2 linked regions of the Phytohabitans houttuyneae genome follow. The protein of the gene in region 2 interacts with the protein of the main gene of each other region in a pairwise test. Links are inferred from orthologs where the notes say so. Each region holds a gene or a part of one and is shown on either strand. Other genes may lie near its edges.

Evidence for each region.
Region 1: the proteins of Phou_RS22390 (region 2) and ndk interact in binary tests that used the Escherichia coli proteins (3 or more experiments, as listed by UniProt). The link is inferred for Phytohabitans houttuyneae from one-to-one orthologs.

The regions. Positions count from the first base shown.
Region 1 is NZ_BLPF01000004.1:578,810-593,248, forward strand. Bases 1,161-4,114 are described here. They hold ndk (nucleoside-diphosphate kinase), read left to right. Parts: upstream 1,161-2,401; coding sequence 2,402-2,827; downstream 2,828-4,114. Other genes in these bases: Phou_RS45280 (VOC family protein), read right to left, coding at 1,161-2,298; Phou_RS45290 (sigma-70 family RNA polymerase sigma factor), read right to left, coding at 2,820-3,653; Phou_RS45295 (carboxymuconolactone decarboxylase family protein), read right to left, coding at 3,650-4,084. Outside these bases: more of Phou_RS45280, read right to left, coding at 973-1,160; ileS (isoleucine--tRNA ligase), read left to right, coding at 4,459-7,566; Phou_RS45305 (cryptochrome/photolyase family protein), read right to left, coding at 7,869-9,317; Phou_RS54065 (hypothetical protein), read right to left, coding at 9,602-10,570; Phou_RS45315 (TIGR03960 family B12-binding radical SAM protein), read left to right, coding at 10,684-12,618; Phou_RS45320 (TIGR03936 family radical SAM-associated protein), read left to right, coding at 12,679-13,416; Phou_RS45325 (Rne/Rng family ribonuclease), read left to right, coding at 13,551-14,439. UniProt on the Escherichia coli protein: Major role in the synthesis of nucleoside triphosphates other than ATP. The ATP gamma phosphate is transferred to the NDP beta phosphate via a ping-pong mechanism, using a phosphorylated active-site intermediate.
Region 2 is NZ_BLPF01000001.1:4,830,020-4,846,586, forward strand. Bases 6,410-9,143 are described here. They hold Phou_RS22390 (5-formyltetrahydrofolate cyclo-ligase), read right to left. Parts: upstream 8,211-9,143; coding sequence 7,608-8,210; downstream 6,410-7,607. Other genes in these bases: Phou_RS22375 (hypothetical protein), read left to right, coding at 6,416-6,589; Phou_RS22380 (flagellar biosynthesis protein FlgA), read right to left, coding at 6,590-7,063; Phou_RS52860 (hypothetical protein), read left to right, coding at 7,234-7,377; Phou_RS22395 (GGDEF domain-containing protein), read left to right, coding at 8,278-9,143. Also shown: Phou_RS22330 (hypothetical protein), read left to right, coding at 1-702; Phou_RS22335 (PHP domain-containing protein), read left to right, coding at 702-1,553; Phou_RS22340 (RecB family exonuclease), read right to left, coding at 1,554-2,501; Phou_RS22345 (MarC family protein), read right to left, coding at 2,554-3,168; Phou_RS22350 (class I SAM-dependent DNA methyltransferase), read right to left, coding at 3,178-3,921; Phou_RS22355 (oxygenase MpaB family protein), read right to left, coding at 3,970-4,818; Phou_RS22360 (Fur family transcriptional regulator), read right to left, coding at 4,808-5,233; Phou_RS22365 (DUF2231 domain-containing protein), read left to right, coding at 5,397-5,888; Phou_RS22370 (translation initiation factor 2), read right to left, coding at 6,026-6,349; more of Phou_RS22395, read left to right, coding at 9,144-10,323; Phou_RS22400 (UTP--glucose-1-phosphate uridylyltransferase), read left to right, coding at 10,320-11,276; Phou_RS22410 (GNAT family N-acetyltransferase), read left to right, coding at 12,551-13,180; sepX (divisome protein SepX/GlpR), read left to right, coding at 13,308-14,072; Phou_RS22425 (FxsB family cyclophane-forming radical SAM/SPASM peptide maturase), read left to right, coding at 14,872-16,567. UniProt on the Escherichia coli protein: Involved in the removal of 5-formyltetrahydrofolate.

The sequences.
Region 1 (14,439 bases), on a different replicon or contig from region 2:
GGCCGGGATGTCGCTCCCGCCCCGCGCTTGATCGTGTGGTCTCGGAGCTCCGCGACGGTGCTTTCGGTCGGCCTCGCCCGACGGCTGAGCAGCGGCCGGAGGTAGCCGGTGCGGGGGATGCGGCGCCGTCGCGCGGACCTTGAAGGCAACGCGGACCAGATCGTGTTACGGATCGGCCCCCATAGGGCGGATCGATACCACGATCGGCCTCCGCGCTTGAGTTGGACCCGCCACCCCTTTGCCGCGGGCGCCTCTCAAGCTGGGCGCACGGATGCGCCCACGGAATCCGGTGGCCGTGTGGGGCCTCGCGGCCAGCGAGACAACAGGCGGGGCCGTCGGGTCTCGCGCGGCGACGGGCTGGGGCGCCGGAAGGTTAGAAGCCGTTTGGCGATGTTCAGAGCAAGGATCAAGCTGGATGCCTTGCCTTTCGCGGCCTCGCGCGGGACAAAGGCAGCGTCGCCGTGGCGGTCCGTGACTATCGATCAAGGCAGGCGGCGTTGGCTTCGAGATCTAGGGAAGTTGGTGCGCCATAGCGACGGCTCGACTTTCGGAGTTGGGATTGCGATCGTCGGGGCGGGAGTGCGCGAGGGCGCCCGCAGTTCGGCGCCGTCGTCGCGGTTTGTGACTGTCGATCAGATGCGGGCGGTGTGCGCTTCGAAATCTTGGTGAGTTTGCGCGTTATTTCGACGCTAACTTGCCAAGATCTGCCGGAGCGGGCTCCTGGGTTGAGCTGGGCGACCGCGGAGGGTGAGGCGGCAACCGCGGGCACAGCGGCAGCTCACCTCTAACTCGGCGTCGGACTTTAAGAGCGCTCACCCTGACCGCGAAAAACGCCCAGACGACGAAACTCCGAAGTCGAGCGACGCCAGCTCACCAAGATCTGCGGGAGCAGGCGCACCGCGGAGGGTGAGGCCGCGGGAGCAACGGTCCGGACCACCGCGGACGTCGCGGTAGCTCAAAGCTCCAAAAGGGTTATGCGCCGTCGTCCATCGCCTGGCGGTCGGCCTCGTCGGCGCGGTTGCGCCACTGGGTGATGGCGATGCCGTGGCCGTCCGGGTCCTTGAAGGCGGCCGCCCACAGCTCCAGCTTGGCGCCCTTGTTGACGGGGCGAGGACCGTACGTGAACTTGACGCCCTTCGACTTCAGCTCGTCGTGCGTGGCCGTGATGTCGCCGACCTCGAGGTTGAGGTGGACGGTGCGCGGGCCGGCGGGTGAGAGGTCGCTGATGACGCGGAGGACGAGGCGGGTGTCGCCCGAGGCGAGGACCGCGTTGCCGTCGCCGCCGTCGATCTCGTAGAAGCCGAGCATGTCGCGGTAGAACTCGATCGAGCGGGCCAGGTCGGTGACCAGCACCGTCACGCCGACGCCGTGGATCGAGCCGCTCGGGCCGGGGTGGGCGCTCGGGTACGCGGTGATCAGGTCGGCGAGGTCGTCGTCATCGCCGGCGGTGGGTGGCAGGCCCGACTCGTCGTCGAGTGGCAGGTCCAGCGGGTCCGGCCCCGAGAGGTCGTCGACGGCCGGACCGGAGCCCGCCGGCTCGGCGACCGCGGTGGCCGCACCGTTGCCGTTGCCGTTGTCGCGCATCGGGCGGGCGCGGCGGGGGAGCGGGACCGAGCGCGGTTCGCTGCTCGACGGCTGCTCCACGACCGTGCCCTCCAGCACGATCGGGCCGCCCGGCGTGGCCTGGTGCACCACGATCGGCGGCTCGTCGCGGATACCGCCGCCGAGGTCGTCGGTGAGGTCGGCGGTCACCGGCTCGTCCGGGCCGCGGCGCGACCACGGCGGCTCGTCCTCCTCGAAGAGGAGGTCGTCGCCCTCGGGGATGTAGTCGCGCTCGGGCTCCATCGTCGCGGCGGCCTCGGCGTGCGTGAGCGCCTCGTCCCAGAGGATCCGCACGTGCCGCAGGTCGTCGACCGCCACCATGATCGGCAGGGTGACGCCGGGCAGCGGCCACTTGGCGACCGGCACCCGCGACTCGCGCACCTTGATCGACGCGGCGGGAAGGCCGGGCGCGTCGATGACGATCTGGAGCTCGCACCGGCCATAGGTGGAAGATGCGGGCGGCTCGGTCGCCGTCATCACGTGCGCGGTGCCGGCGACCCACGCGCGGGCGCCGCCCCGGATCGTGTTGACCAGGACCATGCTGATCGCCAGCACGAGCACCGCCAAGCCGACGGCGACGATCGCCCAGCTCTGCATGCCGGCGCCGAAGAGCATGACGAAGACGGCGAACGTGCCCAGCACCGCGGCGACGAGCTTGCGGACCGGTGCGATCGGCCTCCGACGAGCGTCAGCCACAGTGGACCTCCCTCGGGTTACCCGCCAGGCTAGGCCGGGCAAGCCAGTGATGGGAAGACCGATACCCTAGGACGGTACGTCCGCCCCGCGCACTGGAGGAAGAGTGTCGACGAGCAGCCCGGCCGAGCGCACGTTGGTCCTGATCAAGCCGGACGCTCTCCGGCGGGGACTGCTCGGGGAGATTCTCGGCCGTTTCGAGCGCAAGGGCTTGGCGATCGATGCGCTCGTGCTGCGTGGCATGGACGCCGCGCTGGCCGACCAGCACTACGCGGAGCACGTGGACAAGGCGTTCTACCCGCCGTTGAAGGAGTTCATGACGGGCGGGCCGCTGGTGGCCGCGGTCCTGTCCGGAGACCAGGCGATCGAGGTGGTGCGCACGCTGGTCGGCGCCACCGACGGGCGCAAGGCCGCCGCCGGCACGATCCGCGGTGACCTCTCGCTGTCAAACCGGGAAAATTTGGTACACGCCTCCGACTCGCCGGACAGCGCGAAGCGCGAGATCGCGCTCTGGTTTCCGGAGCTCAGCTGAGCTCGGGAAATCTGCGTAGTTTGTCCGGGTTGCCGATCAGGTAGACGCCGGTCACCACACCGCCGGTGACGTCGAGCGTGAGCACGTGCCGTCCCACGATCGTGGCCGGCTCACCGGCGAGCATGACCGGGCACACCGAGCAGACCCCCGAGTAGATGCCGGCGAAGAAGCGGGCCACCCGGTCGGCGCCGACGATCGGCCTGCGGGCGGCCTTGACCCGCCCGCCCCCGTCCGACCAGGCCACCGCGTCCGCGGCCAGCAGTCGCTTCAGCGCCGCCAGGTCACCCTCGCGGGCGGCCGCCAGAAAGCGGTCGAGCAGCCGCTCCCGCTCGGCCGGCGCCGCGGTGAACCGCCGCTGCGCGGGCAGGTGCCCCGTGGCGCGGTGGTGCAGCTGCCGGCAGTCCTCCGGCGTGCGGTCGAGGATCTCGGCGATCTCCGGGTACGGCAGGTCGAAGGCGGTACGCAGCACGTACACCGCGCGCTCCGGCGGCGTGAGGCGCTCCAGCAGGTGCAGCATCGCCAGCGAGAGCGACTCGCGGTGCTCGGCCGGGTCCACGTCGCCGGCCGGCAGCGGCTCGGGCAGCCACGGGCCGACGTAGGGCTCGGCCTGCCGCGCGCGCAGCCGGTCCATCGCCAGGTGGGTGACGATGCGGGACAGGTACCGGCGCGGCTCGGCGACCGCCGCCCGGTCGGCACCGAGCCAGCGCAGGTACGCGTCCTGGAGCACGTCCTCCGCGTCGTGCGCGCTGCCGAGCAGCCGGTAGGCGAGCCCGAACAGCATCGGCCGGTGCGCGACAAGGTCGGCGGCCGCCGCGCCAGCGGTCACGCCGGCAGCGGGTTGCGGCTGGGGATCGCGATCCGGTTCCACATGTTGATGGTGACAATCGCGAGCAGGAGGTCGGCGAGCTCCTCCTCGGTGTAGACCTTCGCCGCGGTGTCCCAGACGTCGTCGGGCACGCCACCTTCACCCAGACGGGTGACGGAGTCGGTCAGGGCCAGCGCGGCCCGCTCCCGCTCGTCGAAGAGATCCACTTCGCGCCAGGTCGCGACGGCGAAGAGCCGACGCGTGCTCTCCCCGGCCTCGATCGCGTGCTGCGAGTGCATGTCCACGCAGTACGCGCAGCCGTTGATGAACGAAGCGCGCAGCTTCACCAGGAAGAGCAGCTTCTTGTCGAGACGGCGCTGGATGTAGCCCTCCAGCCGCCGCACGTGCTCGAAGCCCTCGGGGGCCACCTCTTGCAGGTTGATGCGTCGCATGACGTACCTCCTTCGCGAGGACGACAGGACGCGGCGGTCCGGGCGTGACAATCCGGGGTGTGAGCTACGGCGCATCCCGGCCGACTGCGGGAGGGCGGATCTGCGGCGGCGTCGCTGTTCAATACGGCGCTGCTCCCGTAGCGGTGGAGTACCCTTGACGGTCGTACAGGCGATGACCCGGCCATCACCGGTGAGCCTCCGGAAGAAAAGGCCTCCCCGCGGGCGGCCCCAGTAGAACCGGACGGGTCCGGCCCGTCACAGCCGGCCAACGAGCGGGCGCTTCGATCCTGGAGCGCCAAGCGGGGTGGTACCGCGGGCTTCGGCTCGTCCTCGCAGTGTGCACATGAGCTTTGTGAGCTGCGAGGAGACCGAGGGTGTACCCGAAGACCGATCCGAAGGCCGGCGTGCCGGCGAGTCCCGACCTGCCCGAGGTCGAGCGCCGCGTGCTCGACCACTGGGCGGCGGACAAGACCTTCCAGGCATCGGTGGACGCGCGGGACGCCGGCGTCGACGGCGCGAACGAGTACGTGTTCTACGACGGGCCGCCCTTCGCCAACGGGCTGCCGCACTACGGCCACCTCTTCACCGGGTACGTGAAGGACGTCGTGCCGCGCTACCACACCATGCGCGGCCGCCGGGTGGAGCGGCGGTTCGGATGGGACACGCACGGGCTGCCGGCCGAGGTCGAGGCGGAGAAGCAGCTCGGCATCTCCACGAAGGCGGAGATCCTCGATCTCGGCGTGGCCCGGTTCAACGACGTGTGCCGCACGTCGGTGCTGACGTACACCCAGGACTGGGAGCGGTACGTCACCCGCCAGGCGCGCTGGGTCGACTTCGCCAACGACTACAAGACGCTCGACCTGGACTACATGGAAAGCGTCATGTGGGCCTTCAAGACCCTCCACGACAAGGGCCTGGTGTACGAGGGCTTCCGCGTGCTGGCGTACTGCTGGCGGTGCGAGACGCCGCTGTCCAACACCGAGACCCGGATGGACGACGTCTACCGCGACCGGCAGGACCCGTCGCTCACCGTGTGGTTCACCCTGGACACCGGCGAGAAGGTGGCGGTCTGGACGACCACGCCGTGGACGCTGCCGTCCAACCTGGCGATCGCCGTGGGGCCCGACATCGAGTACGCGGTGCTCGCCGACTCGGCCGGGCAGCGCTACATCATCGGCGCCGCGCGGTTGGGGGCGTACGAGAAGGAGCTGGGCGACCTCACCCCGGTCGGCGTCGTGCGCGGTGCCGAGCTCGTCGGCCGCCGGTACACGCCGCTGTTCGACTTCCTGGCCGACACGCCAAACGCGTTTCAGGTGCTGGGCGCCGACTTCGTCTCCACGGAGGACGGCACCGGGGTCGTGCACATGGCGCCCGCGTTCGGCGAGGACGACCAGAACGCGTGCAACGCCGCCGGCATCCCCACCGTCGTGACCGTCGACGAGCACACACGCTTCACCTCGCTCGTCCCGCCGTACCAGGGTGAGCAGGTCTTCGACACCAACAAGCCGATCTCCCGTGCGCTGCGCGAGCGGGGCGTGGTGGTGCGGCAGGAGACCTACACGCACTCGTACCCGCACTGCTGGCGGTGCGACACGCCGCTGGTGTACAAGGCGGTGTCGTCGTGGTTCGTCGCCGTGACCCGGTTCCGCGATCGGATGGTGGAGCTCAACCAGCAGATCAACTGGACGCCTTCGCACGTCAAGGAGGGCTCGTTCGGCAAGTGGCTGGCCGGCGCGCGGGACTGGTCGATCTCCCGTAACCGCTTCTGGGGCTCGCCGATCCCGGTGTGGAAGTCGGACGACCCGGCCTACCCGCGCGTGGACGTCTACGGCTCCCTCGCCGATCTGGAACGCGACTTCGGCGTCGCCGTGACGGACCTGCACCGCCCCTCCGTCGACGACCTCGTGCGCCCCAACCCGGACGACCCGACCGGACGGTCGGTCATGCGGCGCGTGCCCGAGGTGCTCGACTGCTGGTTCGAGTCAGGCTCGATGCCGTTTGCCCAGGTGCACTACCCGTTCGAAAACCGCGAGTGGTTTGAGCACCACTACCCCGGCGACTTCATCGTCGAGTACATCGGACAGACGCGGGGCTGGTTCTACACCATGCACGTGCTGGCGACCGCGTTGTTCGACCGGCCGGCGTTCCGCAACTGCCTGAGCCACGGCATCCTGCTGGGCGAAGACGGGCGGAAGATGTCCAAGAGCCTGCGCAACTACCCGGACGTGTACGGCGTCTTCAACTCGCACGGCTCCGACGCCATGCGGTGGATGCTGATGTCGTCGCCGGTGCTGCGCGGCGGGGACATGCCGGTTACGGAGGGCGCGATCCGCGACGCCGTCCGCCAGGTGCTGCTTCCACTGTGGAATGTCTGGTACTTCTTCTCGCTGTACGCCAACGCGTCGGGTTACGAGGCGTCGAAGCGGACCGACTCGACCCACCTGCTCGACCGGTACGTGCTGGCGAAGACCGCCGAGCTGGTGTCCACAGTGCAGCGCCAGATGGACGACTACGACATCTCCGGTGCCTGCGCGTCGGTGCGGTCCTATCTGGACGCGCTGACGAACTGGTACGTGCGGCGGTCGCGGGACCGGTTCTGGAGCGGTGACCGGGACGCGTTCGACACTCTCTACACCGTGCTGGAGACGCTTTGCCGCGTCGTGGCGCCGCTCGCGCCGCTGACCGCGGAGGAGATCTGGCGCGGGCTCACCGGCGAGCGCTCTGTGCACCTGACCGACTGGCCGGAGGCGGAGGCGTTTCCCGCCGACCGCGAGCTTGTCGCGACGATGGACGCCGTGCGTGAGGTCTGCTCGGCGGCCCTGTCGCTGCGCAAGGCGCGCGGCCTGCGGGTGCGACTTCCGCTGGCCCAGCTCACCGTGGCGACGCCGGCGGCCGACGCGCTGCGGCCCTTCGCCGACCTGGTGGCCGACGAGGTCAACGTGAAGTCGGTCGTGTTCACCGGCGAGCTGGCGTCCTATTGCGAGCAGGTGCTGACCGTCGTGCCCCGCGCGCTCGGCCCGCGGGTCGGCGGCGCGGTGCAGAAGGTGATCAAGGCGGTCAAGGCCGGCGAGTGGTCGCTTGTGGACGGTCGCCCGGTCGCCGCCGGCGTTGCGCTGCAGGACGGCGAGTACGAGCTGAAGCTCGTCGCCGCCGACGCCGAGCACTCCGCGCCGCTGCCCGGCGGCGAGGGCGTGGTGGTGCTCGACACCGCGGTCACGCCCGAGCTGGCGGCCGAAGGCCTGGCGCGCGACGTGGTCCGGGTCGTGCAGCAGGCCCGCCGCGACGCCCAGTTCGACGTGAGCGACCGCGTGGCCGTCGCGCTCGCCGGCTCGCCGGAGGTGGCGGCCGCGGTCGAGGCGCACCGCGACTTCGTGGCCGCCGAGGTGCTCGCGACCGAGCTGCGCCTCGACGGGGCCGCGACCGGCTTCGAGGGTGAGGTCGGCGAGGGCGAAAAGGTGACGGTCGCGGTCACCCGCGCCTGACCAGGGGCTTCGGGTCCGCTCGCGGCGGCGACGGACCCGAGCCCATTTCCAGAGACTCTGAGCTACCGCGACGCCCGTCGTGGTCCGGACCGTTGCTCCCGCGGCCTCACCCGCCGCGGGGGCCGGGCTTGGCCCGCGGACCTTGCAGCGGAGGTCGGGGATTTCGGCGAGCCCTGGCGAGCCGCCGACCGGAGCGGTGCCCGCGGGAGCATGCGGTCCGCAGGTGGCGCGGGCGGGGGCAAACATCTGTTTCGCTTCAAGGTGTGGCGGTGCGCTTGCCCACGGGTGGGCGCGCTAAAGGGTTACGGCGCGCGGTCGCCGCGGTCGTGCTCCTGGGCGACGATCTCGGGGAGGTCGGGGATCTGGCCGAGCTGCTTCAGCGCCCGCGTCATCCGCACGTTGCCGTGCAGGCGCTCCCTCGTGCGGTGCAGGTAGGCCCAGTAGCCGCCGGTGAACGGGCAGGCGCCGGTGCCCGCGCGCTGCCTCGGGTCGTACCGGCAGCCGCCGCAGAAGTCGCTGGTGCGGCTGATGTGCGTGCCGCTGACCGCGTGTGCCTCGGTGGTCACCGAGCCGAGCTCGGCGTGGCGGGCCATGCCGGCGACGTTTCCGATCATCACCCACTCGTGCCCGTCGACGAACGCGCGCTCGAACCAGTCGACCATGTCGGTCGGCCGCCAGCCGCGCTGCACCGCGTAGTTGCCGAGCACCGCCTGCCGGACCGCGTGGTGGGCCCAGCCGCGGTCGCGGACGGCCGCGAGCGCGCTGGACAGGCAGCGGGCCTGCACGGACTCGGCGTCGAGCGTGGCGAACCACGAAGGGATGGAGCTGCGCCCGGGTGTGCGGACGCCGGCGGGGTATCCGGCGTCGAGGTACCAGTACAGGTGCCACAGGTAGTCGCGCCACCCGATCACCTGGCGGGTGAAGCGCTCCACACTGGACAGCGGCGCGTGGCCGGCGCGGAACTCCTCCTCGGCCTGCCGCACCGCCGGCAAGGGCTCGAGCAGGCCCATGTTGAACGATGTGGACAGTCCACTGTGCGCGAGCCAGGGATCGCCGGCGAGCATCTCGCCGGTGCGGCCGAAGTGCGGCAGCCGGTGCACGAGGAAGTGCTGCTGCCGGTCGAGCGCCTCGGCGCGGCTCGCGGGAAACTGGCGCGGGCCGTCCCGCCCGATGAACTCGATGCCCTCCGCGGCCCACCGGTCGAGGTCGTCGCGGACCTCGGCGTCGATGTCGTCTTCGACCGGCGCGGGCGGTGGCGGCAGCTCGGTCTGGTGCGGGGCGTCGTTGAACCGGACCTGCCACCGCCCGCCGGCCGGCTCGTCGCCGTCCATCAGCACGCCGTGCGCCTGCCGGGCGTGGCGGTAGAAGTCGTCGAGCCGCGCGGCGCCGCGCCGCCCGTCGGCCCAGGCGGCGAAGTCTTCGTGGCTCGTGACGAAGCCACGCGGAGGGAGCACGGTGACCTTTTCCTGTGCGCGCACGAAGTCACGGGCCCGCCGGGAGGTCGGGTGGCACACCTCGACCACCTCGCCGTACTGCCGGAGCCCGTCGCGGAAGGTCTCGGCCTTGAGGTGCACGGCCTGGTCGCCCAGCTCGGCGGCGCGGTGACGGATCGCGGAGAGGATCAGATGCGCCTTCTGGCGGTGGAGCGCGCGGCGACGGAAGACCGCCTTTGACTCGATCAACAACACCGGTTGGTGCGCCCCGTCGAGGAAGTGCGGCCCCAGCTGGTCAGCGAAGAGCCATCGCCGCATGTCCAGATTCTGCCTCGCACTGCCTGGTTGTCGCCATCCGGCAGCCAACTGGTTTCCGGCCGGCTCCTACCCTCGGCTGACGACCGTGCCGCGGAGGCGCTCCAGGAGCGTGGCGCTGTCGTCCACCGAACGGCGGGTGAAGACGCCCGTCGCCAGGCTCCCGTGGTCGGCCCACCCGCACACCGCGACAGTGGCCTGGCCGTCCTTGCCGATGCCGCAGCGCAGGTACTCGCCGCGGGTGCCGGTGTCCAGCGACTCGATCTCGCGCAGCCGGTACCTCTCGGTCAGCCGGCTGAACTCTTTCTCCAGGTCAGACTCGGGGAGAAGCGGAAACCGGTGGTGCCGAAGAGCGTCACCCGCTTGCCTGCGCCGTCCGCGTACACCCCGGCGAACGTCTCCTCGGCGAGCATGTGGGTGCCCCGCAGGTCGGCCTGCAACTCGGTGGCCACGCGCTGGCTGGCCGCGTCGTCGCGCAGGCTCAGGTCGGAGATTTCGGCGGGGAGCGAGACGGACGCGGGGTACTGCTCCCACATCGGCTTGCCGAAATACGCGGGGCAGCCACAGCAGCACGCCAGCGTCATGAGCAAAAAAACCCACGGCCACTTGCGCCGCCGGCGGCGGACCGGCACCGGCACGTACCCCTGTGGGGGCCGCCAGCCCGGCGGCGGTCCCTGCGGCGGCGGTGGTGGGCCCTTGCGCGACTTCTGCTTTTTGGGAGGTTTGCGCACGTCGGGCAGCACCTGCCGGACCTGGCGGGCCGGGAGGTTCGCGGGTGGCGGCGGCGGTGGCAGCTGCGGCGGTGGCGGCGGGACGGCCGGCTGGTGCCGCGTGGGCGGCAGGGCGCGCGGCGGCGGGGGTGGTGCCGCCGGGAGCGCTGGCGGCGGCGCGTGCGGCACATCCAGCAGGGTTTGCGGGTACGGCTGGTCGAGCGGGTCGGCGTCGGCCCACGGGTCGACCGGCGCCGCGCCCTCGTACGCCCGGCGCTCCTCCTCGGGCAGCTGCATGGTGGGGTCGCGCGGCGGCAGCGAGGGGGCCAGGCCCGGCGCTTCCAGGTCGTGGGCGGTGGCGAGCCAGCGCTTGCGCTTCTTTTCGCTGGGCGGCGGCACGGCCGCGGAGCCGGACCACCGGGGCGGCTCCTTGAGGGTCGGCTTGAGGCCGCTCACGCCGTCGTCGTCCTCGGCGGGCGGGGTCACGGCCGTCGGCTCCTCCCCGGGGAGCTCCCGTCGGGTGGGGTCGGGATCCGGTCCCGGCATTTTCCCGTGCACTCCTTCCACAGCGGCTCGTGACCCCTCCGAGGCTAATACCGCGGCACCACCCGTCATACCGGCGCGTATTCTGGGCGATTGGACAGCACCCTGGAGGTTTCGTGAGCGTCCCGTCCGTCTTTCCGCAGCTCGAGCAGCTGCTGCCACGCATCAGCAAGCCGATCCAGTACGTCGGCGGGGAGCTGGGCGCGGTCGTCAAGGACTGGGACTCGGCGACCGTCCGCTGGGCGCTGATGTACCCGGACGCCTACGAGGTGGGCCTGCCCAACCAGGGCGTCCAGATCCTGTACGAGGTGCTCAACGAGCTGCCCGACGTGCTGGCCGAGCGGACCTACGCCGTGTGGCCCGACCTCGAAGGGCTGATGCGCGAGCACGGCGTGCCGCAGTTCACGGTCGACGCGCACCGGCCGGTGGGCGCGTTCGACATGCTCGGCGTCTCGTTCTCCACCGAGCTGGGCTACACCAACCTGCTCACCGCGCTCGACCTGGCCGGCATCCCGCTTCTGGCGCGCGACCGCACGGCGGAGCACCCGGTGGTCGTGGCGGGCGGGCACGCGGCGTTCAACCCGGAGCCGATCGCCGACTTCGTCGACGCGGCGGTGCTCGGCGACGGCGAGGAGGCGGTCCTCGAGATCACCGACATCGTCCGGGCGTGGAAGTCGGAGGGCAGCCCCGGCGGCCGCGACGAGCTGCTGCTGCGCCTCGCGCGCACCGAGAGTGTGTACGTGCCGCGTTTCTACGACGTCGACTACCTGCCCGACGGCCGCATCCAGCGGGTGGTGCCCAACCGGGCGGACGTGCCGTTCCGGGTGCACAAGCGCACGACGATGGACCTCGACCAGTGGCCGTACCCGAAGAAGCCGCTGGTCCCGCTCGCTGAGACCGTGCACGAGCGGTACGCGGTGGAGATCTTCCGGGGCTGCACCCGGGGCTGCCGCTTCTGCCAGGCCGGCATGATCACGCGGCCGGTGCGGGAGCGGTCGATCACGACGGTGGGCCAGATGGTCAAGGAGGGGCTGGAGTTCTCCGGCTTCTCCGAGGTGGGGCTGCTCTCGCTCTCCTCGGCCGACCACTCCGAGATCGGTGACATCTGCTCCGGTCTCGCCCAGCAGTACGAGGGGACGAACGTCTCGCTCTCGCTGCCCTCGACCCGGGTCGACGCGTTCAACATCACGCTGGCGCAGGAGCTGTCCCGCAACGGGCGGCGCACCGGGCTCACGTTCGCGCCCGAGGGCGGCTCGGAGCGCATCCGCAAGGTGATCAACAAGATGGTGTCGGAGGAGGACCTCATCCGCACCGTCGTCACGGCGTACAGCAACGGCTGGCGCCAGGTGAAGCTCTACTTCATGTGCGGCCTGCCCACCGAGACCGACGAGGACGTGCTGCAGATCGCCCGCCTCGCGCACGAGGTGATCCGGGCCGGCCGCGCGGCGACCGGCTCCAAGGACATCCGCTGCACGGTCTCGATCGGCGGGTTCGTGCCCAAGCCGCACACGCCGTTCCAGTGGGCCTCGATGTGCACGCCCGAGGTGATCGACAGCCGGCTGCGGAAGCTCAAGGCCGAGATCAACTCGGACCGTTCGCTGGGGCGGGCGATCGGCTTCCGGTACCACGACGGCGAGCCCTCGCTGATCGAAGGGCTGCTCTCCCGCGGCGACCGGCGGGTCGGCGCGGTCATCCGCCGCGTGTGGGAGGAGGGTGGCCGCTTCGACGGGTGGAGCGAGCACTTCTCGTACCAGCGGTGGGTGGACGCGGCCACCGCGGTGCTGCCGGACTTCGGCGTCGACCTCGACTGGTTTACCACCCGCGAGCGCGACGAGACCGAGGTGCTGCCCTGGGACCACCTGGACTCCGGCCTCGACAAGGACTGGCTCTGGCAGGACTGGCAGGACTCGATGTCGGAGTTCGAGCAGGACGACTGCCGCTGGACCCCGTGCTTCGACTGCGGCGTCTGCCCGTCGATGGACACCGAGATCCAGATCGGGCCGACCGGCCGCAAGCTGCTGCCACTGACCCCTGTTTCCACCGCCCGCTGAGCCGACGGGAGCACCACGATCAGCAGGAAACCACAGCCGGAGGGCGGCCAGGCTCCGGTCGTGCAGCGAATCCGGATCCGGTACGCCAAGCGCGGCCCGCTCCGGTTCACCTCGCACCGCGACTTCGCCCGTGCCTTCGAGCGGGCGGTACGCCGGGCCGGAGTGCCGATCGCCTTCTCACAGGGCTTCACCCCGCACCCCAAGATCTCGTACGCGTCGGCGGCGCCGACCGGCGTGGCCAGCGAGGCGGAGTACCTGGAGATCGGCCTGCAGGCGGCGACGGACCCGGCGACCGTCCGGGCCTCGCTCGACGCCGCCCTCTCACCCGGTCTGGACGTGCTGGACGCGGTCGAGGCGCGGGCCGGCACGAGCCTTCCCGACCGGATCGACGCGTCTCACTGGCGGATCGAGCTTCCCGGCGTCGGGCCCGACACGCTGGGGCGGGCGGTGGCCGCGTTCACGGCCGCCGAGGAGGTGCTCGTGGAGCGCCTGACGAAGCAGGGCCGGCGCACTTTCGACACGCGGGGCGCAGTGGCCGCCATCTCTGTGATCACCGATTCGGCGGCACCTAGCGAGGTCACGGGCGTACCGTGTGCGATACTCGACCTAGTCGTACGGCAGGTCACCCCGTCCGTACGGCCCGATGACGTTCTTGCCGGCCTCCGCGTGGTGGCCGACCTGGAGCCGCCGGTGCCCCCTCGGGCGACCCGGCTGGCGCAGGGCACGCTGACCGCGCAGGGGGCGATCGTCGATCCGTTGGAGGCGGATCGCGACGAGATACCCATCGGTGAACGCTAGCCGGTCTCCGGCCAGCGCTCAGCAGGCAGACTTCGGTGGCCAGCCCGCCCGGGCAAGCCGCCGGAAACACTTTGCGGCGACCCTGCGTGGCAGCGCTCACCCGCGCCCGGGGCCGCCAGAACTGGAGAACGCCCATGCTCGACAACGAGCCAGAGGGCGGTGACCGGACCGGTTCCGAGCCGGCCGGCGATACCGCCGAAAGCAGCACCCCTGTCAAGCGCACTCGGACCACGCGGCGCAAGGCGGCCGATCCGGCCGAGCCGGGTACCGAGGCCACCACACCGACCCGTCGACGGCGGAAGGTCGCCGCACCGGATGAATCGGGCATAGCGCCGGAAGTCGCTGCGGAAGCCGCGCCGGTCGTCGAAGAGCCCGCGCCGGTCAAGACCACCCGCGCCCGGCGGAAGAAGGCGACCGCGGCGGCGGAGCCGCTGGCCGAGCCGGTCACCGAGGCCGTCGTGACCGAGCCCGCGGCCGTCGAGGCACCCGCCGAAGAGGCGCCGACGGGCCGTCGGCGCCGGGCCGCGCTGTCCGCGCCGACCGTGCTCTTCATGGCGCCCGAAGCCGAGGACGAGCCCCCCGCGAAGGCAGCCCGCAGGGCGCGCGGTGAGAAGGCCGCCGAGCCCGTGGCCGCCGAGCCGGAGGCCGCCCCGGTGGCGGCCGCTGCCGAAGAGGCCACCGAAACGGCGGAGCCTTCTCGCCGGCGACGTCGCGGGCGGCGTACCACCGAGGTCGTCGAAGCGGAGCCGGAGGTCGTCGCGGAGAGCACCACCGTGGAGGCCGAGGAAGACGAAGATGACGACGAGGATGACGAGGAAGGCATCGGTCGCCGGCGGCGCCGCCGCGGCCGGCGCGGTCGCGGTCGCGGGCGTGGCACCGCAGACGACGAGGCCGACGAGGACGAGCCGGCGGCCGAGGCAGCCGACGAGGAAGACGAAGACGAGGACGGCGAGCCGCTGACCCGCCGGCGCCGGCGGCGGCGCCGGAAGGGCGCCAGCGACGTCGAGTCCAGCGCCGACGACG
Region 2 (16,567 bases):
CCCGCCGTCGACGCGATCGCGCTGGCGCCGGACGGCCGCCGCGTGGCGTGGCGCGACAGCGCGCGACTCTTCACCGCGGTCGTCGACCAGGGCACCCTCAAGGGCGCCACGCAGACCTCCGCGCCGGCCGAAGGGCTTCCGGTGAGCTTCGTGGGCGACGGGGTGCTCATGCAGCGCGCCGGCTCCGGTGCGCACCAGGGCACCTACGACGTGTGGTGGCCGCGGCGCGGCACGTACACGCCAATGTGGAAGCCGGGCACCGCCGAGATCTACGGGCCGCTGCCCGACGGCCGTACCGTGGTCGGCCAGGTCTCCGCCGAGACCGGCGACCGCCCCTGCCTCGCCCTCCTCGACGCGGTCAACGCGCTGACCGTGCTCAAGACGGCCTGCGCGCTGCAGCTCAACCCGCGCGGCTCCGGCACTGTCTCGCCCGACGGCCACTGGCTCGTGGCAGACGGCGCGGGCCGGGCGCGGCTGGTCGACCTGCGAGTCGCCTTCGACGGCAGGGGCACCTCCGCCGACGCCGGTCCCGAGCTCAGCGACCAGGCGGCCTGGGCCAGCGGCAGCACGCTCGTGCACGTGTCGCGCGCGGGTGACCTGATGCGCGTCAAGGCGGGCAAGGAGCCGGAGGTCGAGGAGATTCCCGTGCCCGGCTCCGACCGCAACGACCGCCTGCTCGTGGTGGACCCCATGCTGGTCTGATGCGCATCGACCTGCACGCCCACTCCACCGCCAGCGATGGCACCCTCACCCCGGCCGAGCTCGTCGCCGCCGGTGCCGAGGCCGGCCTCGACGTGCTCGCCATCACCGACCACGACACGACGGCCGGCTGGGCGCCCGCGGAGGAAGCCAGGCCCGCCGGCCTCGCGCTCGTGCGGGGTGCCGAGCTCTCCTGCCGGTGGTACGGCCATTCGCCGGCCATCCCGCTGCACCTGCTGGCATACCTCTTCGACCCCACGGCGCCGGACCTGGTGGCCGAGCTCGCCCGGGTGCGGCGCAGCCGCGAGGAGAGGGCGCGGCGCATCGTCGACCGGTTGCGCGCCGACGAGGTCGATGTGACCTGGGACGAGGTACACGGGTACGCCGCCGGCGGCACCGTCGGGCGGCCGCACATCGCGCGGGCGCTGATCCGGGCCGGGCTGGTGGTCGACACCGACGAGGCGTTCGAGGACCGGTGGCTGGGCGAGCGCTACCGGGTGCCCAAGGAGGACACGGACGTCTTCGCGGCGGTGCGGCTGGTGCGCGACGCGGGCGGTGTGCCGGTCTTCGCCCACCCCAAGGCCACCAAGCGCGGCAAGGTCGTGCCCGACTCACTGATCGTGGATCTGGCGACGGCCGGCCTCTTCGGGCTCGAAGCCGACCACGAAGCCCACTCGCCCGCCGAGCGGGAGCACGTGCGCGGGCTCGCCGCCGACCTGGGGCTGGTGGTCACCGGCTCGTCCGACTTTCACGGCAGCCACAAGCAGGTCAAGCTCGGCGCGTACACGACGGGGCAGGGAGCCTACGACACCATCGTCGCGGCGGCCTCCGGTGTGCCCGTCGTGGGGCCTTGATCACTGCTCGGACGCGGTGACCACGGCCGCCTCGCCGCCGGACGGGGCCAGGACGCGGTCGACGGCTGCCCACGGCTCCTTGGCCGGTGCCTCCACGCCGGCCGGGCAGCTCTTGCGGAAGTCGCACCAGGTGCAGATCGGCCCCGGCGCGGTGGGAAAGGCCGCGTCGGGGTCGCCACCCGCGGCGACCGCGCGCTCGGCGGCCACGATGTCGCGGGCGGTGTCTTCGGCGCGGCTGACCTGCCGGGCCAGCGACTCCGGCGTGTGCTCGTGCGCCGCCACGGTGCCCGACGGGAGATGGTGCAGCTCGACCCGGCGGCACGGGCGGCGGAAGACGCGCTCGGCGGCGAACGCGTACAGCGCGAGGGCCTGTGACCCGCGCGCGTCATCGGAGTCGAGGCCGGTGCGGCCCGTCTTGTAGTCGACGATCGCCAGCTCGGGTCCCTCGGGCCCGGTGCGGGAGTCGATGCGGTCGGCCCGGCCGTTGAACGCCAGCACCGACGTCTTTACCGCGACCACGCGCTCGACGCCGAGCGGCTCGAAGGCCGGGTCGAGGGTCTCCACATAGGACTCGAGCCACTCCAGAGCGCGCCGGTAGGCGGTCCGCTCCTGCGCCTCGTCGCGGTAGCCCTCGCGCACCCACGTGCCCTTGAGCAGCGTGGGCAGCGCCTCCGGGTGGCGGCGATCGGCGGGCAGGCCAAACCAGTTGCGCAAGGCGGTGTGCACGCTGGCGCCGAGTGAATTGTGCGCCCAGGGTGGCCCCTTCGGCGGCGCCGGACGGTCCACATAGGAGAACCGGTAGCGGCGCGGGCAGTCCTCGAACGCTCCCAGCTTGCTGGGCGTGCAGACGAAGAGGCGCTCCGGCATGCCCTCGAAGCCGAGCTGCTCTGGCTCCGGCCGGCCGGAGCCGCCGCGTGGACGGGGAGTCGCGGAATGGGCCCTACGCACCCCACGATCCTCCCACCGCCGTACGACATCCCGCCCACCGCCACGGCGGTTGTCATCCCCCGTTCGAGTACTCCCGCACGAAAGCGGCCACCGCGTCGGCGATCAACTGCACCGCGATGGCGGCCAGCAGCAGGCCGGCGATGCGGGTGAGCACCTCGATGCCACTGGGGCGCAGCACCTTGACGATCCCGCCGGAGAAGCGCAGGGCCAGCCACACCGCGGCCATCGCCGCCACGATCCCGACACCGATCGCCACGTAGTCGGTCGCGCCGTCGGCCCGCTGTACGAAGAGCATCGTCGCCACGATCGCGCCCGGGCCGGCCAGCAGCGGGGTACCGAGCGGCACCAGCGCGATGTTGGAGGTGACCTGCTGGTCCGGGTTGTCGGTACGGCCGGTGAGCAGCTCAAGCGCGATGAGGATCAGCAGCAGCCCGCCGGCGCCCTGCAGCGCGGGCAGGTCCACGTGCAGGTAGTCGAGCAGCGTCTGGCCGGCGACCGCGAAGACCACGATCACGCCGAACGCGAGCGCGACCGCCTGGGTACCGGCCCGGTTGCGCTCGCGGGCGGAGAGGGTGCCGGTGAGTGCCAGGTAGATCGGCACCATGCCCGGCGGATCCATGATCACCAGGAGGGTGACGAACACCTCCCCGAACAGCTTGAGATCCACACGGTCACGCTAGTCGGGCGGGGGCAGGCGGTAGACGGAGACGTGCGATCGCGAGTCCTCGGTGAAGTCGGCGCCCGACCAGTCGGCGTGCCGGGACTCCAGCGTGAAGCCGGCCAGCTGGGCCATGAGGTCGAGCTCGGCGGGCCAGATGTAGCGGTGCGGGCTGCGGCTGAGCCGGGCCTGCCTGCTGTCGTCAAACCTGAAGTGGTGCGAGACCACGTGCTGGCGGAGCACGTCGTACGTGTCCAGGCCGATATAGCCGGGCTCGTTGTGCCACACCGTCGCCTGCTGGCCGGGCGGGAGCTTGCGCAGCTCGGGCACCCACAGCTCGATCACGAAGCGGCCGCCGGGGGTGAGGTGGCGGGCGGCGTTGCGGAAGCACTCGACCTGGGCGGCCTGGTCGAGAAGGTTGGAGATCGTGTTGAAGACGAGGTAGACCAGCGTGTACTCGCCCGGCGCGACCGTCGTGGTCATGTCGCCGACAAGGACTGGGAGTGCCTGCTCGTCCACCTTGGCGCGCAGGCGGTCGACCATCGGGCGGGACAGCTCGATGCCGGTGACGGGCACGCCCCGCTCGGCGAGGGGGATGCCCACGCGGCCGGTGCCGATGGCGAACTCGAGCGCGCGTCCGCCCTCCGCGAGCGCGGCCAGCCGGTCGACCGCGGGCCCCAGCACCTCCGGCGCGAACATGCCGGCGCCCGGCGTGTCGTAGCTCTGGGCGGCTTCGACGTCCCAGATGTCCTCTTGTCGCATGGCGCCCACGATCGTCGGGCGGGCACCCGCCGTCCAACGATTTAGCACTCAGGGCTTGGCGGCGACGAGGTCGGTGGCCGCCAAGCGGGCGGCGCGTTCCATCGCGCCCTTGTGGATCGGGCCGGTGCGGTAGCGCTTGGGGAGCGCGGCCAGCAGCAGCCGCAGTCCGCGCACGGAGATGTCGGCCGAGACGTCGGCGAGGGGCAGGCCGAGCGCGCCGTACATGCGGCGGGCCCAGGGCGGGAGCAGTGAGAAGGCGGTGGCGGCGATGCCCGCGTACGCCAGCCGGACCGGGGTGAGACCCAGGTGCCACGGCAGCGGCGGGTGGCTGAGGAAGAGGAACGTCTCGGCGCCAGCCTTGCTCATCCGCAGCTCGGAGCGGACACCCGCGTAGTACTCGGCGACCTCGGCGGCGGTGCCGGGAACGGTCGCGGTGTCGAGGCCGACGAGGGCAGCGGCGCGGCGCTGCTCGGTGTAGTACGCGTCGACGTCGGCCGCGCTCAGCCGCACACCCGCGCGGCGGGCCGTGGAGACGAACGACTCGACCTCGGCGACGTGCACCCAGCGGAGCAGGTCCGGCTCGTCGACCCGAAACTCGGCGCCGGTGCGAGGGTCGGTGCCACGCAGCCGGGCGTGCAGCGCGCGCACCCGCCGTCCGGCGGCCTCGGCCTGGGCCGTCGTGCCGTAGACGGTGGTCGCCACGTACTGCGAGGTGCGCACAAGCCGGCCCCACGGGTCGGTCTTGTAGTCGGAGTTTTGCACCACGGCCGCGACGGCGAGCGGATGCAACGCCTGGAGGTAGAGCGATCGGAGCCCGGCCACGAAGAGGATCGGCTCCTCGTGCACGCGCCAGGTCACCGAGTCGGGGCCGAAGAGGCCGAGATCGTCAGAAGTCATCGACCCTGCGGGCTTGGCAGACCGGGCACAGGCCCCAGTAGGTGACCTCGGCTTCGTCGATCTGGAAACCGTGCGAGACGTTGGGATCGAGGCAGGGTGCCTCGCCGACGGCGCAGTCGATGTCGGCCACCTCGCCGCAGCCGCGGCAGACCACATGATGGTGGTTGTCACCGGCGCGAGCCTCGTAGCGGGCGGGGCTGCCGGCTGGCTCGAGGCGGCGGGCGAGGCCTGCGCGGGAGAGGGCGCCGAGAACGTCGTAGACCGCCTGGGTGGAGACGGAGTCGAGGCGGGTGCGGACCCGCCGGGCAATTTCGTCGACCTCCAGATGGCCGCCGCCGGCCAGAACATCGAGCACAGCGAGGCGCGGTCGGGTCACCCGCAGGCCACGTGACCGCAGCAGCTCTTCGCCGTGCATCTAGCAATAACAGCACGCGAATACCAGACCGACAAGGCGCATGGAACCTGGATGAACTTATTCGACTCTCTTCGCGTAGCCACCCTTTGACAAGGCCATGATCGGCGACACGGACAAATCGTACGCTGATCTCGCGGTTACATAGATCCCCAGAGGAGGACTCGTGTTCGACGAGATCATGGGCCTGCCGATGCATCCCCTCGTGGTGCACGCCGCGGTGGTGTTCATCCCGCTGCTCGCGCTCGCCGCTGTCGTATACACGTTGGTCCCTCGGGTACGCGCCCGGATCGGCTGGGCCGCCGCACTGCTTGCCGTCGCCGGGCCGGCGGGTGCGTTCGTCGCGCGTGAGTCCGGGCAGGAGCTGAGGGAGCGGCTGATCGCCGCCAACTATGGCCAGGAGATCCTCGACCAGGTCAACGAGCACCAGGGCTACGGCGACCTGACCTTCTACTTCAGCCTCGGCCTCGGCGCGGGCACGCTGCTGCTCGTGCTCGTCACGAACGGCCTCACCAGCGGCCGAGGCACCGCCGGTGGCGTGCCACTCTGGCTGACCTGGGTGCTCGGCGCCGCCGTCATCGTCCTCGCCGGCGTCACCGGCGTCTACGTCTTCCTGACCGGTGACTCAGGCGCCAACGCCGTCTGGAGCGGCGTCTAGTGCGGTGACCACTATGGTTCGCCGGGGAACCCGGCGAACCAGGCCCTGCCAGGCGCAGGGTTTCTGGGTCCGCCCGCGCAGCGGGCAGACCCAGAAACGTTAGTGGTCACCGCACCAGCCCCGGATCCTCAGCGTTCTCAGAAGAGTGCTCGGGAGCAGAGCAGGCAGATAACCACGACGAGCACGGCGGCGGCGATCATGCCGATGCCGAACGTCAGCGTGCGCGCGCTGCGCTCCTCCTCGTCGATGCCGGTGGCGTCCTGGCGGGGGAGCTCGCGTGGCGCGGCCGGCTGCATCACGACCGGCGGGCGCCAGCCGTGCGGCGGGGGAGTGCTCGGTGGCGGCCCGGGGTAGGCCGGAGCGGCCGGCTCGGCGGGAGGCGGCTCGGGCGGGGGTGGGGTGCCCTCTGCCGGTCGCCGCCAGAACTCGTCGTCGGCCGGGCCACCGCTGCGCGTCGTCACGCTCACCGACGCTATCAACGCCAACCCGTCCCCCGCGGTTAACCATGCCTCGGTACGCTGCTTTGCGTGAACGGGGCGGAAGACCTGCGCGAAGATCCGGACCGCCTGGTCGACCTCGATGAGGACGGCCTTCCGGTGCTGCCGGACCAGACCCGCGACGACACCGATCGCGGGTGGGGCGAGTGGACGTATACGAACGACGACCGCTTGCTGGAGGACCGGCCGCCGCACTGGGAGTGATCACTTCGGTCGCACGATCACGCCGAAGCGGGTGCTGTCGGGCAGGCTGACTATCGCGCGCGCTCCCTCGGGGTTGAGCGCGAGCAGCACCGCGCCGTCCGCACCCACCACACCGAGCACGAGGGCGTCGCGCGCGAGGAGTGTGGAGTCGCGGCCGGGCGTGGGTGACGCGCCGCCGCCCGCCAGCAGGTCGACCCGGTCGCCGGGGTGGACGAGCGCCAGCACGGCCGGCTCGGCCAGCCGCACCGGCACGCCGACCGCGCCCGGTGGCACCGCGAGGCGACCGCTGGCGTCGACGGATGGTGCCGGTGTGGCCCCCGATGCCGCGGGTGCGCACGGTGCAGCCGCCGGCTCGCGGGCAAACAGCGCCGCGACCGCGGTCAGCAGGAAAGTGGCGACCAGACCGATGCGCAGCAGTGTGCGGCCGCGGGGCAGCCGGGGCCGGCGCACGGGGTCGAGGGTGGGCTCCCGCATGGCCCAGGACCGTAGGCGGTCGGCGGAGTGGGCCGCGCGCGCCGGCGGTACGGGCTGTGGACAACCGGCCCGGGTGTGGAAAACGCCCGGGCCGCCGGTGGATCTGCTAAGAGGTCGCGGCCGCGGCGGGCTTTGCCGAACTCGAAGACGACGAGCTCGAAGAGGCCGAGGTGGAGGCCGACGAGGAAGACGACTTGTCCGAGGACGACGAGGTGGAGGTCGACGTCTTGTCCGTGGACGAGGAGCTCGAAGACGACGCCGCCGAGGAGTCGGACGAGGACTTGTCGGCGGAGGAGCGGGAGTCGGTGCGGTAGAAGCCCGAGCCCTTGAAGACGATGCCGACGGAGTTGAAGAGCTTGCGGAGCCGGCCCTCGCACGCCGGGCACTCGGTCAGCGGCGAGTCGGTGAAGGACTGCACCGCCTCGAGCTGGTGGCCGCACTCGGTGCAGGCGTACTGGTAGGTGGGCAACGGATCCTCCGCAGGGGCTGGCACTCCACTAATCCGAGTGCTAATAATGCGCCAAAGACCGCCGCCGCGTCCACCTCAAGCGGGCAACATCACCAGGCCAGCACCTGGAGTGATCACCGCGTTGACCCGCCGGTCGTGCGGCTCGTCGGGCACCTGGTCGACCACCTCGCCGTCGTGCAGGAGCGCCACGACCAGCGTGTCCGGGGCGACGCGGTTGAGCGCCCGGTCGTACGAGCCGCCACCGCGACCCAGCCGCGCACCGCGGGCGTCGACCGCGACCGCGGGTACCACGACAAGGCCGGCCGTGGCGATCGAGTCGGGACCCAGCCGGCGGCCGCTCGGCTCGCGGAGGCCGTGCGGCCCGGGTGTCAGGGAGTACGGCCCGTGGTAGGCCGCCCAGTCCAGGTCGAGATCGGGCAGCAACACCGGCAGCAGCACCCGCGCCTCCGGACTGAGCATGCCGACGAGCGCGTCGGGCAGGCCGGGGCCGCCCGGCTCCGGCCCGACGGGCACGTAGCCGGCGACGCAGTGCGGCTCGACGCTCCGTACCAAAGTGGCGAGCTCGGCCACCACGCGCCCGGCAGCGTCCTCCAGCGCCGCCGCCGGCAGCGACCGGCGGCGGTTGAGGAGCGCGGCCCTGAGGGTCGCCTTACGCGGAAGATCCGATAAATCCGGCACGCAACACTCCTGCCATAACCCGCCCTAGTTATTCCCCCTGTGTCAGCATCCCATTGAGGAGGGAACTGTGACGCTCCGTGGGCGGTTGACAACCGCTTTCCTCGCGGTCGTACTCGGTCCTGTGCTGCTCGGGGCCTTCTTCGTCGGTGCGACGGTGGCGGCGGTGAGCCGCGACCGCTCGGTCGACCGGCTCGATGTCGCCGCCACCACCGTCCGTTCCTCGGTCGGCGCCCTCTGCCAGCAGCTGCAGGCGGTCGCCGACGCCGTCGCGCTCCCGCCCACGCCCGAGCAGCGCCTCGCCGTCGCCGACCAGGTCATCGCCCGTGGGCTCGCCGCGGTCGTGCACGTGGACGGCGTGACCACGCCCGGCGGCCCGGCGCGGCCGTGGGCCGACTGCTCCGGCGCCACGTCGGGCGGCTTCCAGGCGCTCGCCGTCCAGGTGGAGATGCGCGACGCGACCGGCGCGGTCCTCGGCTCGGTCGAGGTCGCGCAGACCGTCGACGCGGCCTTCGTCCGCCGGCTCGCCGACGCCTCGGGCGCGGCGATCACCCTGCGGTCGGGCCCGACCTACTCCACCGAGTCGGCGCGCCACCGCGAGGCCGTGGTCCAGGCGGCCGCCGGGGTACGCGGCGACGCCATCGCCGAGTCCGCACCCGGCCGCTACGTGCGGCGCCTCGACCCCTCGCCCGGGCAGCCGCTCCCGCTCGCCCTCTCGGTGCCGCGCAGCGAGCCCGGCGGCAGCTACGCGGTGCTGGTCGGCGCGGTTGTGCTGGCCGGCCTCTTCGCCGTGCTCGCCGCCTGGTGGCTGGCTCGCTCGACCACCCGACCGCTCGCCGAGCTTGGGCGCGCCGCCGACCGGGTCGCCGGGGGTGACCTGGCCGCCCGCGTGCCGGTGCGGGCCCGCGACGAGGTGGGGCGGCTGGCCGCGGCGTTCAACCGGATGACCCGCGAGACGCAGTCCTACGTGCGCGCGCTCACCGCCAGCCGCGACCAGCTCCGCAACCACCTCGCGGTGCTGGGTGACACGCTTTCGAGCACCCACGACCTGCACCGCATCCTCCAGGTGATCCTCCAGACGGCGCTCGCCGCGACCGGCGCGCGGGCCGGCGTGGTGCTGCTACTCGACCCGGCCACCGGCGCGCTCGTCGCGCACAGCGCGGAAGGGCTCGAGGACCCGGACCTGCGGGTACCGGTGGGCAGTGGTCTGCTCGGCACGGTGGCCGCCACCGGCGAGCCGCTGCGCGGGCGGGTGGACCGGGACGGCCCGCCGTTGCTGGAGAACGAGCCGCGGTGCCGCACGTACGTGGCGGTGCCGTTCGCCGGCCCCACCCACGGCGTCGACCTCGATCCTCCGGCGCTCGGCGTGCTCGCGCTGTACGACCGGCTGGGGCTGGACGAGTTCGACGACGCGGACCTCGTGACGCTGCGGACGTTCGCGGGGCAGGCGGCGGTCGCGGTGGACAACGTGCGGGTCCACGAGGAGGCGCAGCGCCTCTCGCTCACCGACCCGCTGACCGGCCTCTGGAACTACCGCTATCTGAAGGAATCGGTGCGCCGCGAGGTCGAGCGGGCCGGTCGCTTCGGCCGCATGCTCGCGGTGCTCGCCCTCGACCTCGACCGCTTCAAGGAGGTCAACGACACGCACGGTCACGCCGCGGGTGACGCGGTACTGATCGAGTTCGCCCGGCGGGTGCGAGCCGAGGTGCGCGAAGTGGACCTCGCGTTCCGGCAGGGCGGCGAGGAGTTTGTGGTGCTGCTGCCCGAGACCGACGCGCGGGGCGGCGCGATCGTGGCCCAGCGCCTCGGCGCGGCGATCCGCGACACACCGATCGAGTGCGGCGAGGATTCGATCGAGGTGTCGGTGTCGATAGGCATCGCCGTCTACCCCGACAACGGCGTCACGGGAGCGGAAGTGCTGGATGCGGCGGATGACGCCCTGTACGCGGCGAAAGCGGCCGGACGCGACACGTACCGCCTCGCGGCGCATGGTAAGCGTCCGGAGGCATTGGAGCTACCTGTGCCGGCCGGAGCGGCACCGCCAGACGACGATCTACCTCGTGCCGGCGGCGCGTCACCTGGGACTCACCCGCCGCGACAGAGCCGTGGCCGATAGTCTCGCGGCATGTCGGAGCACGCAGGCACCACCCTCCCTCTGGTCGGCGAGCCGTTAAGGCGGTCATCCCGGCCGCAGGCCTGGCCACCCGCTTCCTGCCTGCCACCAAGGCGGTCCCCAAGGAACTCCTGCCGGTGGTCGACCGGCCGGTCCTCCAGTACATCGTGGAGGAAGCGGCGGCCGCCGGGATCACCGATGTCCTGCTCATCACCGGTCGCGGAAAAACATCGATGGTCGACCATTTCGACCGCCAGCCGTACCTTGAGGCGCGGCTGGAGGAAAAGGGTGACCGGGACCGGCTCGCGGCGGTCCGCAAGCCCAGCGAGCTCGCCGACATCTACACCTGCCGCCAGCACGAGCCGCTCGGGCTCGGCCACGCGGTGGGGTGCGGCGAGGCGCACGTGGGCGACGATGCGTTCGCGGTGCTGCTCGGCGACGAGTTCGTCGACCTGGCCGAGCCGCTGCTGCCGCCGATGCTGGAGCTGCAGGCGCGCACCGGCGGCATCGTGCTGTCCTTCATGGAGGTCGCGCCCGAGGAGACCAAGCGGTACGGCATCGCCTCCGTCGCCGAGCCCGAGGCGGAGGTCGCCGACATCGGCGAGGTGGTGCGGGTGACCGGTCTTGTGGAAAAGCCGTCGCAGGAGGAGGCGCCGAGCAACCTCGCCGTGCTCGGGCGGTACATCCTGCCCGGCACGATCTTCGACGCGATCAAGCGCACCAAGCCGGGCAGCGGCGGCGAGATCCAGCTCACCGACGCGATGGCGCTGCTGCTGGAGGAGGGGACGCCCGTGCACGGCATCGTCTACCGCGGCACCCGCTACGACACCGGTATGCCGCTGGGCTACCTGCAGGCGGTCGTGCAGATCGCGAGCCAGCGTGAGGATGTCGGCCCGGCGTTCCGGGAATGGCTGGCGACATTTGTGGAGACATCGCCGGTGGTGAAGACGACATGACAGCAACGGCCGATGCCGAGGCGGCCGCAAACGAGCTGACGCCGCTCGCCGACTACCTGGGCAGCGTGCTGCGCAGGTTGCGGCCGCTGCCACCGCTCGACCTCGACCTCACCCAGGCGTACGGCAACGTGCTCGCCCAGGACGTGGTGGCCGCGCACGCCTACCCGGCGTTCGACCAGGCCGCGGTCGACGGGTACGCGGCCCGGTGGGAGGACGTCGCCGCGGCGTCCGCGTCGCTCGACGGCGCGCCGCGGGCCAGCGGCGTGCGGCTCAACGTCGTGGGTGACCTCGGTGCGGCCAGCTGGCGGCCGGTGCGGCTCACCGCGGGGACCTGCTTCTCGGTCGCCGCGGGTGCGCCGCTGCCGGCCGCCGCCGACGTGGTGGTCCCGGTGGAGTGGACCGACCAGGGCATGGCCGCCGTGGAGATCTTTCAAGCCCCCAAGCGGGGGTACGGGTTGCGCCGCGCCGGTGAGGAACTGCCCGCCGGCACGCTGCTGGCCCGCGCCGGTACCGAGATCAACCCGGCACTTGTAGCGGTGTTCGCGGCCACCGGCATCGGCCACGTGGTGGTCCGCTCCAGCCCGCGCGTGGTCGTGGTGGCCACCGGCGACGAGCTCGTCGACGTGGGCCGCGCCAGCCAGCCCGGGCAGGTGGTCGACGCCAACTCGCACGCGCTCACCGCCGCGGCGGTCGAGGCGGGGGCGATGGCGTACCGCGTGGGCATCTGCGACGACGACCCGAAGGGCTGCGCGGGCTTCTCGAAGACCAGACGCTGCGCGCCGACCTCATCGTGACCACCGGCGGCACCGGCACCGGGCCGGGCGACATGATGCGCCGCATCCTCTCCCGGCGCGACGGCGCGGTGACCTTCGAGAAGGTCTCCCTGTATCCCGGAACCACCCTCGGGTTCGGTACGGTCGGTGGAGAGGAGGTGCCGATCGTGTGTCTACCGGGTGAACCCGCGGCCGCACTGATCGGCTTCGAGGTGCTGGCCCGCCCCGCCATCCAGCTGCTCGCCGGGGCCGAGCCGGTCTTCCGGCCGAGCGTGCGCGCCCACCTGCTGGAGACCGTGCCGTCGCCGGCCGGGCTCCGCGAGTTCCGCCCGGCACACGTCGCCGAGCGCCGCGGCGGGGGTACACGGTGCAGCCGCTGTCCGGCGGGCCGTACACGATGTCCGGTCTCGCCGAAGCCAACGGGCTGCTGGTGCTGGGGGAAAGGGTCACCACCGCGACCGCCGGCTCCACTGTGGATGTGCTGTTGCTGGACAGGCGCAGATGATCTTTGGGGTGTCACCGGGGTGGCCGGTCGTACTTGTCGACGGCAACGTCTCGCTGCGCCCGTACCGCCGCTCCGACGCCTCGACCTGGTCCGAGGTGCGCCGCCTCAACCAGAAGTGGCTGGCGCCGTGGGAGTCCTCCCCGCCCGGCCCGTGGGACGACCTGAACTCGCCGAGCGCCTTCCGCTACGTGCACCGTGACCAGCGCCGCTCGGCCCGGCGTGGCGAGAGCATGCCGTTCGCCGTGTGCCTGCGCGGCCACCTGGTCGGCCACCTCAACCTGGGCAACATCGTGCGGCGGGCGTTCTGCTCGGCGTACGTGGGCTACTGGGTCGACTCCCGCGTGGCCGGGCAGGGCGTGATCCCTACCGCGCTGGCGCTGGCTGTCGACCACGCGTTCGGCCCGGGTGGGCTGCACCGGGTGGAGGTCAACATCCGGCCGGAAAACAAGCCGTCCCGGCGGGTGGTGGAAAAGCTCGGTTTCCGTGAGGAGGCCTACCACCCGCGGTACATGCACATCGACGGCGCCTGGCGCGACCACATCGGGTACGCGCTGACCAGCGAGGAGGTCGCCGCGGACGGCGGCCTGCTGGCGCGGTGGCACCGCCTGCGCGCCACCGCTGGTTGATCTTTGCGCGGCATGGTGCCGGCGCGGCGCACGTCTATCCTGGTCAGCCCCCTTTAACCTCAGTTAACTGGGACAACGGTGACGCGGCATTGAGGGTCACCGTTTTGGGGTGACGGGAGGGGTGAGGGTGCCGACCTCGGTGCTCCTCGCCGTCCTCGCCGCCGCCGGGCTGCTCGCCCTCGCGCCGGCGCTGGTACGCCGGTACGACGCCACCGAGCGCCTCGTGGCGGAGCGGGCGCAGTCGACGGCACGGGTGCTGCAACGCCAGCGCCGCCGCCGCACCGTGCCCGGCGCCCGCCCGATCCGCGCGTCGCGCGTGGTGGTCTCGCTCCGCCCGGCCGCTCCGGTCTCCGGCATCCCGGTCTCCGCCGCCCCGGTCTCGCCGGCACCCACCGGCCGCCGCGGCCGCCTGCGTCCCGTGCCCGCGCGCGCCCGCCGGCGCCCCCCGGTGAGGCGTCACACCCCCGCGATCTACCGCCGCCGGCGCGTGCTCGCCGCGCTCTTCCTGCTCAACCTCGTCGAGCTGGTCGGGGTCATCGTGGTCGGCCCCGGCTTCTGGATCAGCGTCACGGTGACCGGCACGCTGCTCGTGGTGTACGTGGTGCACCTGCGCAACCGGGCACTGGAGGAGCGCCGCCGGCGCCGCCACGAGGCGCGCGAGGCCGCCTGGCTGGCCGCCCGGCAGGCCGAGGTGCGCCGCGAGCAGGCCCGCCGCGCCGCACTGCGCCGCGAGCAGCAGCGCCGGCTGGCAGCCCAGCGCGAGGCGGTCCGCCGGGCCGCGATGGGCCTGGACACCGGCGGTCAGGCACCCTCGGTGTCGTACCGCCGGGCAGGAGGGCTGCGGGGCCGGGCGTACGAGGCCGGGCGCCCGGGAGCGGCTCACTCGGCCTGACCACGCGCATCGAACGGGCAGCGCGCGGCGCGCCGGGATCTGATTCGCGGTCGGGGTGGACGACCTGTTAGCCTTGGCGCCGGTCCGCTGCCAGCTTTCGCTGGCGTGCGGGCTGGCTTGCTGGGCTCCGGTCCAGCGGCGGGGCTGTGGCGCAGACCGGTAGCGCACCTCGTTCGCATCGAGGGGGTCAGGGGTTCAAATCCCCTCAGCTCCACCAGGAAACTGGTTACCTTCGATCATCATTTGGTCGAGGTAGCCACCGCATAGGCTCCGGTCATAGCGGTGAAGCGCAAGTGAAAACCAACGATTTGCCCTGCCTGTCGCATGGTGCAAGGTAGGCAAACATCGTATCTGCGGTGCTTAGGGCCAGCTAACCGGCTTTCTTCGTCTCCAGTCGGTGGTAGTGGTGCGGTTAGCCAGCCGGATCACCACCGTGACAAGACCTCGAAGACTCTCTATTCTCAGTTGCAGCGAGACATCGGATGCTGACATGTGGTGATCCCCTCGTGCCGATGTCGCCGAGTCCACCGTGGCCCGACCTTGGGGAGCTGTAGTGAGTCATCCACAGCGCACTTTGCGGCCCATCGACCTGGCCGAGGTCAGGAGATCCGAAGAGACTCCGATCGATCGCTTGGCGCCCAAGTATCCGGCGCTGAACGCGGCACTCAGGGGCCGTCTCGTCACCCGGGTCGACGATTCCGCAGCGGTTACGTTCTCTCCGTTCGGCTCGTCTGTCTAGGCGGTGGGTCCGGGCGTCGCGGCTGTTTCATCCGGAAAACCGCGCCCGCTAACGACGTTTGTGCTAAAGGTGCACAGCCGTTGCGACCTCGCATGCGATCACTGTTACATCTACGAGCACGCCGATCAGACATGGCGTGGGCGGCCTCGCGTGATGTCGCCGAAGACGGTCCGTGCCTCGGCCTACGCGATTGCCGATCACGCGATGGCGCACTCGCTGCCCGCGGCAACGGTCGTGCTGCACGGTGGTGAGCCGCTGTTGGTCGGCCCTCGCCGGCTGCGCGAGATGTTGTCCGTGTTGCGAGAGGTGATCTCCCCGGTTACCGCGCTCGATCTGCGCATGCAATCCAACGGGATATCGCTGACTCCGGAGCTGTGCGATCTGCTCGCCCAATTCCAGGTCTCGGTCGGAATCTCGCTCGACGGTGACCGCGCGGCGAACGACCTGCACCGTCGCTATGCCAATGGCGCCAGTAGCCATGATCGTGTGCTTTCGGCTCTCTGGTTGCTGCGCCGTGGCGAGCACCGCCACATCTACGGCGGCCTACTTTGCACCGTTGATCTGCGGGCGGACCCGCTCCGGGTCTACGCCGCGTTGCGCGAGCAGGAGCCACCCCGGGTGGATTTCCTCCTGCCGCACGCCACCTGGGATTCGCCGCCGCCTACCGGCGCGACCGCCACTCCGTACGCCGCGTGGCTCGGTGCCATATATGAGCAGTGGCTGCGGGATGGGCGCCCGATACCGATCCGGCTCTTCGACTCGCTCCGGTCGCTGGTCGCCGGTGGCCCGAGCCTCACCGAATGGGTGGGCCTGGACTCTGTCGATCTCGCCGTGATCGAGACGGACGGAAGCTGGGAGCAGGTCGATTCGCTGAAGACCGCATACCACGGAGCCGCAGCCACCGGTCTCGACGTATTCCGTCATTCGGCCGATGCCGCCGCAAGCCACCCAATGATCGCGCAGCGGCAGGCCGGCATCGCCGCTCTCTGTGCGACCTGCCGCGCCTGCCCGGTCGTCCGGCAGTGTGGCGGTGGACTGCTCGCTCATCGCTACCGCTCGGGATCCGGGTTCGACAACCCCTCGGTCTACTGCGCGGACCTCAAGGAGCTGATCACCAACGTGAGCGGTACCTCGTCTGTGGCCAGTGGTGAGAGTGCGGACGGCTACGGGGAGGTAGCGACGGAAGTACTCGATGACCTCGGCTCCGGATACGGTGCGGCCGACGTCCTGGACGCCCTGCACACAGCGGAGCTCTCGATGAGCCGGATGCTGGTGGCCCAGGTCTACGAGGATCTGGCCAGCGGCGGGTGGGATGGCGCCGACCTCGCCGACACGGTGCAGTCCGCGTGGCATCTGGTCCAGCGGCTCGACAGCACCGCGCCGCACGGTCTCCACCGAGTCCTCGGCCATCCATACGTCCGCTCATGGGCGATCGAGTGCCTCCGCAGCCGTCCGGCCGGGGAGAGAAGCGACGCCTTGGGCCCCGGCTATCTGGCCAACGTCGCCGCCGCTGCCGCCATCGCGGCCGATGTGCCGGCCGAACTCCCGGTGCCCGTACACAATGGCGTGCTGCATCTCCCCACGATCGGTACGATGGTGCTCGACTGGGGAACGACGGACACCGCACTGGTAGCGACCCGGCCCGGCGGCTTCCAGGTACGGGGTGACGGCGAGGCATACAGCGTCGGGCTGGGCGCCGACGAACCGGCCGCCGGATGGCAGCCGACGCGCCAGTTGGATTTCGCGGGCCGCGCTC